2 regions of the Pseudoalteromonas sp. SiA1 genome follow, and region 2 is predicted to be linked to the other one. Evidence: riboswitches for the same ligand, from Rfam matches in the RefSeq annotation. Region 2 holds a riboswitch; the other holds the start of a gene.
The links. Region 2 has a riboswitch for cobalamin ahead of KK487_RS04010 (TonB-dependent receptor domain-containing protein). Riboswitches for the same ligand answer to the same signal wherever they lie in the genome.

Region 1: linked by a shared signal. The riboswitch ahead of KK487_RS12700 (ABC transporter ATP-binding protein) and the one ahead of KK487_RS04010 (TonB-dependent receptor domain-containing protein) in region 2 are both predicted to bind cobalamin.

The regions. Positions count from the first base shown of each region.
Region 1 is NZ_CP076084.1:2,734,343-2,739,025, reverse strand. Features, by position in the region: gene KK487_RS12715 (MaoP family protein) at 75-449, opposite strand; gene KK487_RS12710 (LysR family transcriptional regulator) at 539-1,408, shown strand; gene KK487_RS12705 (porin) at 1,572-2,501, shown strand; cobalamin riboswitch at 2,552-2,689, shown strand; gene KK487_RS12700 (ABC transporter ATP-binding protein) at 2,766-3,578, shown strand; gene KK487_RS12695 (FecCD family ABC transporter permease) at 3,580-4,590, shown strand; gene KK487_RS12690 (cobyric acid synthase) at 4,590-4,683, shown strand, end outside.
Region 2 is NZ_CP076084.1:864,316-868,998, reverse strand. Features, by position in the region: gene KK487_RS04010 (TonB-dependent receptor domain-containing protein) at 12-1,862, opposite strand; cobalamin riboswitch at 1,900-2,065, opposite strand; gene KK487_RS04005 (YajQ family cyclic di-GMP-binding protein) at 2,353-2,835, opposite strand; gene KK487_RS04000 (VanZ family protein) at 2,987-3,337, shown strand; gene KK487_RS03995 (ketopantoate reductase family protein) at 3,330-4,232, shown strand; gene thiI (tRNA uracil 4-sulfurtransferase ThiI) at 4,524-4,683, opposite strand, start outside.

The DNA.
Region 1 (4,683 bases), 1.5 Mb from region 2:
TTTAAATTTTGCAAAATTGTTTGCTTATACAAGTTGTAACTGCTAAAACGCCAAAAAGCAACTATTGTAGTGACTTATAGATTGTCTGCCTCAGAATAATAATCTTGGCTTATTGGTGTTGGCCCTGAAATTTTTGAGCGTCCAAATAATGTATGGAATTTTGTTTTGCAGGTTGTTAACTTTAAATATTTAACCCATGCTCGCTCAATTGGGTTACTTGGCTCTATTATGCCACTGACAGCATTTACAAATTGTTGCTGATGTTCGTTTTGTGGCTCAACTGTTTTGTTATACAGGCTTTTTAAAACAACACCGTGCTGTTCTAAAATACTTGCCTCTAACAGGGTAAAGTGTCCGCTGCGGCTAAATCCGCGTGGAAAGTTTTGGTCATCATAAAATTGACGTTGACTTACGAATGCTTGACGAAGTAGTGAAATATCATTGCTCATAGCTGTACCCTCATACCAATTATTAGCTGGAGTATGGGACATAATCGCTATTTTTTTAAACAAAAAATTTTTATCGTGAGGATAAAAAATTGGACATAGATTTATTAAAAACATTTGTTGAAGTGGTGCGTACTCGCCATTTTGGTAAAGCGGCAGAAAACCTATACATAACGCAGTCTGCGGTGAGTTTTAGAATTCGCCAACTAGAGCAGGGCTTAGGCGTAAATTTATTTATTCGTCAGCGTAATAATATTCAACTCACCGCCCCAGGTGAGCGTTTGTTACCGCATGCGCAAATGATTATTACTGGGATGCAAAGAGCCAAAGTGGATGTTGCACTTGCAGATAATATGCATAAGCAAATTAGCTTAGCAGGTACGCCTAATATTTGGGATGCATTTTTACAGTTTGGTATTACAAATATTGTATCGGCGATGCCTGGTGTATCGCTGGTGGCAGAAGTGAAAGCGCAACAAGAAAGCACTCGCTTATTGTTGGAGCGCACCCTTGATTTAGCTATTTTATTTGATCCTCCTAAAGTTGATGAACTTGTGGTTGAACGTATTTGTGAACTGCCCATTATTCCGGTGAGTGGTTACGATACGGCAACCAGTGATAACTTTTTTGATAATCAATATGTGTATGTTGATTGGGGAACCACGTTTTCTCTTTGGCATGCGCGTCAGTTTACCGGTAAAACACCGCCTTATTTTAGAACCAGTACAGGGCGTATAGCGCTTGATTTAATACTGCAATGTGGCGGTAGTGCGTTTATTCCACAGGTATTAGTTAAAGATCATTTAGAAAAAGGCGAACTTTTTCATGTAAAAGGGGTAGAAAATACCTCAAGAGATGTATTTGTTGCCTATCATAGAGATAACGAACAGAAAGAGTTGATAGAAACTTTGGTTAATTTGTTGTCGCAAATGACACCGAGTTTGTTGAAACAAAGTAAGTAGTCGGTAGGCAGTTTATTTTACATGTTATTTTGATTTCAGATTTAATGCAGTTTTATTAACTTAAAAAGACAAAAATGTGTCCTTTGTAATATTTTTGTCATTTAGTGGTGACACACTGCTGCTGTTTTAAAAATTAGTCTATTGTGATTATCGAGGAAATAACATGAAATTTGCAAAATCGAGCTTATGCTTAGCCCTACTTAGTGGTTTATCTTTTAATGCACTTGCAGAGGTAGACATTTACGGTAAAGCAAATGTAACCGTTCAATCATCTGATGATGGTGAAGGGTCTTTTACTGAAATTAAAAGTAATGCATCTCGTTTTGGACTTAAAGGGTCTGAAAAAATTTCAGACGGTTTAGAAGCTGTTTATAAGTTTGAATTTCAGGTTGATGTGTCTGATGCTGACTCAAAAGGCGATAAAGATAATATTTCAGCGCGTAATCAATATGTGGGCTTTAAAGGCGGATTTGGTCAGGTTGTGATAGGCCGAAATGACACCGCGCTTAAGCAAGCGCAGGGGAAACTAGATCTTTTCAACGATCTTGAAGGTGATATAAAAAATACCTTTAAAGGTGAAAATCGTTTAGGTAACTCAGTATCTTATGCTTCAAACTCATATGAAGGTTTTAAAGTATTAGCGTCATTTATTGCAGAAGACGACGTAGATGCCAAAAATGGCTACTCAGTGGCGTTAACTTACGGTGATGCAGGCCTTAAAAAGAGCGCAGTATATGCTGCCATTGCTGCTGATAGCGAAGTCAATGGTTACGATGTAGTGCGTGCAACAGTTCAAGGTAAAATTGAAGATTTTAGACTTGGCGCAATGTACCAAACACAAGAAAAAGTAGATGGCAGCGCTGAGGCTGACGGTTACTTAGTGAATGCAGCTTATCTTATGGGTAGCAACACTTTCAAAGTGCAATACCAAACAATGGATTTTGATGACAGCGATGATAAAAGCGCGGTATCGGTAGGTGTTGACCATAAGCTAAACAAAAACCTTAAAGTATTTGGCTTTTACTCAAGCTTTGATATGGACAACAATGTTGACCAAGATTACCTAGGTTTAGGTATGGAATATAAGTTTTAACTAAACCTTAGTTAAAACACTCCCTTTTAACCGCACTCAGTTGAGTGCGGTTTTTTTTTGCTTTAAATTATTTACTTATCTGCGCATAATAGCCAAGCATTTGGAATGAGGTGTAACTCCTCAACTATTCCCGTAACTGTGATCAGTTTTACTGTAAGTCAGATACAAATGCCTTAAAACTTCATATAACGAGCGGGTTAACTCATTTTCTTTTTGGTACGTATTAGTACTGAGTGTGGGTGTTTCCCTGCCTAGGATAATTTTTTGCACACTCACACCTCTTTAAACTTACCGCTTTTAACCGTTAACAACGTTTCTTGGCGAGTGGACAATACATTAATTCTTAAGCACATTAATGTGAGCATTGAGCGTGGTAAATTTATTGGTTTAATTGGCCCTAATGGGGCAGGAAAGTCGAGTTTACTGCGGTGCTTATATCGATTTAATCAGCCATCAGCAGGCGAGATTAAATTTAACGATACCGATATTTGGCAGCTAAAAAGTGAAGACTATGCCAAGCAAGTTGCGGTAGTGCTACAAGAAACACCGTCGCAATTTAATCTCTCGTTATTCGATGTTGTAGCTCTAGGGCTTACCCCGCATAAAACGCTATTTAGCTCGACCATCCAAGCAGATAAACAAAAAATAGCGCAGGCTATTAGTCGTGTTGGGCTTGAATCTCATAGCAATCAGTCATTTGACTCACTATCTGGCGGTGAAAAGCAACGAGCGCTTATTGCCAGAGCGATTGTGCAGCAACCACAGCTACTCATTATGGATGAACCCACAAGCCACCTTGATGTTAAATATCAAATTCAATTAATGGAGCTGGCTAAATCTTTGGGCATTACTGTGTTTGCTTCATTTCATGATTTAAATTTAGCGGCAGCCATGTGCGATGAGTTAGTGGTTATTAAAAACGGAGAAATCGCTAGAGCGGGAAAGCCTAATAAGGTGATCACCGAGCAAATGCTTGATGAGGTTTTTGGTGTTTGCGCGCAAGTTAATACTCACCCTCAAACGGCGTCCAATGGTGAGTCTATTCCCCATATTACCTATTATTATGGATACCAATAACATGGCGATTATGTCTAACCATGGTGTGGCGTTAATTATTGCACTGTTATGCGCTGTATTTAGTTTATTTGTGGCATTGAGCTTTGGTGCTGCCCCTACCTCGCTCGCAGATGTATACCATAGCTTAACTTTTTCAAGCGAGGCCTCATTTACCAGCCGCATTATTATTGAATTAAGAATGCCACGTACGTTACTGGCTTTTTTGGCCGGCAGCGGTTTAGCGATTGCTGGATTGATATTACAAACAGTTACTCGTAATCCATTGGCTGACCCTTATTTGTTTGGTATTTCGTCGGGAGCATCATTAGGAGTCGTAGTATTAATGGCTTTTGTTGGAATAGGCGCAGGTATTGCGCTATCAGCAGCAGCCTTAATTGGCAGTTTAGTAGCAATGGGGTTATTAATTTTAATTGCTGGCAGTCAACGCAACGCCCAAGTTGAGTCGATGTTATTGGCTGGGGTGGCCTTATCATTTTTATTTAGCGCCTTTACCAGTTTGTTACTTTATTGGAGCGATCCGCAGGCCGTCGCGGCTATTTTATTTTGGACTTTGGGAAGTTTTGCTAGGGCGCAATGGCCGTCACTGTTATTACCTGCCTTGGTCATCATTACATGTACAGTCATTATGTTAGGTTTTAGACGCCAACTTAATGCCATGTTGTTAGGTGATGAAAGCGCAACAACGCTTGGTGTTCGGGTGCATCGCTTTCGAATTTTAATGCTTATTTTAAGCTCATTGATCACAGCCGTGTTGGTTGCTATGTGTGGTGGAATTGGCTTTGTTGGCTTAATGGTGCCGCACATAGTGCGCTTTTTTATCTCTCAAGGCAGTAGTGTTGGATTGTTAATGACCGGATTAGTCGGGGGCATATTTATGGTGTGGGTCGATGTACTGGCACGTTCATTACTCGCTAACCAAGAGCTGCCAATAGGGGTGATCACGGCGGCCATTGGTAGTCTATTCTTTTTAAGTATCTTGTATTTTCGTAAGCGCCAGCTGGTGGGTAAATAATGAAAACATTAATGGTACAAGGTACCACCTCCGATGCGGGTAAAAGCACCTTAGTTGCAGCACTTTGCAGAGTGTTTGCTAACCAAGGGGTTA
Region 2 (4,683 bases):
AGGATAAGTGACTAAAACTGATAATTTGCCCCTACAAAGAAAGTTCTTCCTGCGCTGTTATAACCTAATAGCTTACCACTGGCAGCAAAGCCCGTCGCAGCAGTAAAATATTCTTCATCAGTAATATTCTCTATTCGAGCAGCTAACGACAAATTATCTAGCAACTGGTAATTGGCTGCTATATTAAATACCGTATAAGCAGCGAGCTCCGAGTCATAATACGCAATCGAAGGACGCGATGAGCGATATTGCATATCCAAGCTGGCATCAAAATCACCCCATGTTTTAGCGAGTTGATAATTAAACGATTCAGAAGGTCTACGTGGTAAATCGGTATTCGTTTTTTCATCTGTAGCGTCTAAAAAGCTAAAATTAACCGAGTGTTCAAAGCCTAGCGCTGAAAACTCTGCCGACAGCTCAAATCCCTGCATAGATACTTTATCTATGTTAGTGGCAATATATTTACCTGAGTCTGCATCATAATTATTACTAATCAAATTATTGATACGGTTATCGAAAATAGCAATATCATAACGGCCCCATTGGGTTTCTAAAGTTATACCAAGCTCATTATTTAAGGCTTCTTCAGGTTTAATATTATTGTTTGGTAAATAGTACGGGCTGTTAGTCACAAACGCATTAATTAACGAAGGAGCTCTAAATGCAGTACCGTGATTTAAACGTAGTGTTACATAGTTATTTGCTTTGTAACCAAGTCCTGTACTGTAAGTGTTTGCACGGCCATGGAAGTCATAATCATCGGTTCTAACAACCGCATTTGCTAACCATTTGTTATGGCTATAAAACGCGCCTATAAACAACGCCTTATTATCGCGTTTTTCTTCTGATGACGTTGCTGACGAGTTTGATAAATCCTCAGATAAATAATTAAAGCCACCCGATATATCAAGTTCTTCAGTAAGGGTATAAAGCCCTCGATATTCAAACTCAACACGCTCTGTGCTATACACTTGCTGCACATCGGTACCTGTTTGGGTATTTTCTTCTTGCGAAACGCTCACCGAAGTACTTTGGCTATATATATCTGAGGCTTTGTTCCAGCCTAGCTTAGCGGTGTAATTTTCAAAGTCGTAGGCATCGTTACCCCTTGCATTATCATATTGTGCTTCGCCTTCACTATACTGAGATTGCAGGCTCAATTGGCCTAGTTCAGCAAGCTCATAAGCTAAATTAAAGCCAATGTTTTTATTTTTGTAGCCATCATCATCATGATCTTTTGTGTACTCAGCCGCTGGATCTTTGCCAGTAACATCAAAACCATCCGTCTCTTCGTAGCCTAAATTATAATTAAAGCTAAGCGCCTCTTTTACAAGCCCACCAGCAAGCTGATAATTACTGTAGCTATGGCTGCCTAAAGTAGCCGAAAGCGAGTTATTTGAGGCTTTACGGGTGATAATATTAATTACTCCGGCTACCGCGTCTGAGCCATAAATAGCCGCTCTGGCACCTTTTATAATTTCAACACGCTCGATACTGTTAACTGGAATATTCGTCAGCGATACACTACCTGAACTTGCATCGCTCACTCTTACGCCATCAACCAATACTAAGGTATATTTAGCACTGGCCCCGCGAACAAATATATCTGCTTTTTGACCTAACCCACCATTACGAACAATATCTATCCCAGCAATAGTATTTAATATTGCAGGTAAGTCTCGATAATTCGCTTTTTCAATATCAGCGCGCTCGATAACTGCCACACTTGCTAATACATCATTTATAGGTTGTTCAAACTTATTAGCGGTTACTGTTATTGTTTCGATTGATTGTTCTGCAGCAGATACAGAAAAAGAGAGTGCAGCCGAAATGGCCATACCCAGTGCGGTTTTATTTAGCATCATGTCCCCTATCTTTGCCCACCGCAAAGATGTTAGTAAGTAAGATTAAATCAAGGCCGGTCTCCGGACTCAGTTACCATAATTTAATACAGCATAACTTTACCGTTGCGGGGGCAGTGTTGGGATTGACTTCATCAATGAAAACGCACCAACTTCCCGATTATCCTACTAAAAAAATCACACCATTGAAGTGTTTAGTAAGCACCTTGAAAATAGACTGCTATTGTTATCTGTTTACTAAAAAAAGTCAACGGACGTCTAAACATCTACAAATCCAAAGGTTCAAGATTCAGGATACGGGGTTCGGAGTTCGGAGTTCGGAGTTCGGAGTTCGGAGTTCGGAGTTCGGAGTTCGGAGTTCGGAGTTCGGAGTTCGGAGTTCGATAATTATCATAGATCCAAAAATAAAAAGCCAAACAATATAACGTGTTTGGCTAAATACATGTTGCTTTGAGCTAAGCGCCTATAGTGCCGAGCTCGAGGCAATAAATTAATCGCGGAAGTTTTTAAACTGAAATGGTTGACCTAAATCAGCAGTGCGTACAACTTGCATAGCCGCTTGTAAGTCATCACGCTTTTTACCTGTTACGCGAACTTCTTCACCTTGAATGGCCGCTTGTACTTTTACTTTAGAGTCTTTGATGGCTTTTACTACTTTTTTAGCCATGTCTTTTTCGATACCCTGTTTAAGTGCAACGTTACGAAAAACATTTTTGCCCGCACGAGAAATATCTTGTAGCTCTAAGCTTGCAACATCCATCCCACGTTTAGAGATTTTACTCGCTAAAATATCAAATAACTGCATTACCTGAGCATCTGCTTCAGCTTTTAATTTAATTGTTTTATCGTTTAGCTCTATTGATGCATCAACGCCTCTAAAATCAAATCGCGTTTCTAGTTCACGGTTGGCGTTATCAACCGCATTTTTTGCTTCGTTCATTTCTACTTCAGATACAATATCAAATGAAGGCATAGCGTTCTCCTAACTATCTAATCTTAATTTTATGCCGCAATTATAACGTTAAAATGATAAATCTTTACATTTTTCTGCATTTTGTTCAGGTGCGATACTAAATTAGTTTGATATACTGAGGCTTCTTTTTTATACGATTTTAGGAATTTTCGTGACAAGGCGTGTTTACCAAGCAATTTTTTTAATTAGTATTGTTGCGTTTACCTTCTTATTTGCTAAAGAGGTAAAGGGCGCGGCAAACTTATTTCCGCATGTTGATAAAGTAGCGCATTTTGGTATCTTCTTTTTACTTGCCATTATTATGGATAAAGCGTTTAAACTCCCATTATATGCACAAATACTATTACTCGCTGGTTACGGTGCAGCAATAGAAATTATGCAAGATAGCCTTCCTTACAGACAAGCATCACTGGCCGATTTTGTTGCCGATTTTATTGGTGCAGCGAGCTACTTTTTAGCTAAAGCCCTGTTAACACTGCGTAAAAAGAAGCATTATGGCTAACATACTTGTTGTAGGTGATGGCGCTATTGGCTTGTTATTTAGCCATTTTTTAGCCAAGCATCACGCTATATATATACTTACTCGAAAAGGCACAGTTAATACTCGCTTTTACAGCCACAGTAACGCTGCGTCTGAAAAAATTAACGCCACTTTTATCTCACAAGAGCAGTTATCTCAAACTCCTGAATTTGATATTGTTTTATTCACGGTAAAAGCGTTTGCAGTGCAACAAGCCTATGCTCAAGTAAAACCTTATCTAGGCAATAATACCCATATTATACTGAGTCATAATGGCATGGGTAATGTTGAACAATTAAATGAACAGCTAACAAAGCAGCAGTCGTTGTACTTTTTAACCACCAGCATGGCTGGATTTAAGTCAAACCCTAATATTGTGCAACATACCGGAAACGGGCAAAGTGTATTAGGGGGCTGTAATCAACTAGCTATTCAAAATATTCAACAGCTTAGTGCGCAATTACACACTATTCCGCAGTTAATTGTCAGTAACAATATTGAACAACTACGGTTTGAAAAGCTACTGGTTAATATTGCAATAAATCCATTAACCGCTCACCACAATATAAAAAATGGTCAGTTACGTGCACCGCAATACAGTAGTGCAATTATTAATTTATTAGCTGAGGCATGCCACATTGCAACCGCGCTAAAACTCAATATTAAGCTTATAGATGCCCTAGAGCGGGCTTACAAAGTAATGAGTTTAACTGCCGAAAATTACTCTTCGATGCATCAAGATGTAATGCATAATAGACAAACTGAGATCATGGCAATTTGTGGTTATATTAGTGAGCAAGGCAAGCGACATAATATTGCGACCCCGTATAACGACGCTTTACTTGCTGAAATTCTGGCAAAAAAAAGCGCGGAATAAATCCGCGCATTTAGGGTCTGTTGACCTTTCAAGGTTAAATTTGCAGCAGTCTGTTTGGTATTTAGGTAAGGCAGAGCCTATGTGGTGTGGTTATTCCCCATAAATAGGCGATAACGCAGCATCAATGCCAAACAGGCGCTGCCCGAAGGGTTCTGCCTAGGGGCGATTTACTCTTTGTTGCTCGATTTTTACTTAGCCCACTAGGTTACAAACCTCGCGCCGCGATTAAACCGCCCCTAGTTTGAACAAATTATAATCCGCAAAGGTCAACAGACCCAATATCTTAAGCCATCAAGGACGATATACTTTTACGGTGTTAAAGCCTTCTTCGTGAAGAATAAGCGCTTGTAATTGGCTCATTACTCCTTTTTGGCAATATAAGTAATAATCTTTACCTTTAGGTAAATCGCCAAACTTTGTTGCTAAGCGGAAAAACGGTAAGTGGATAACT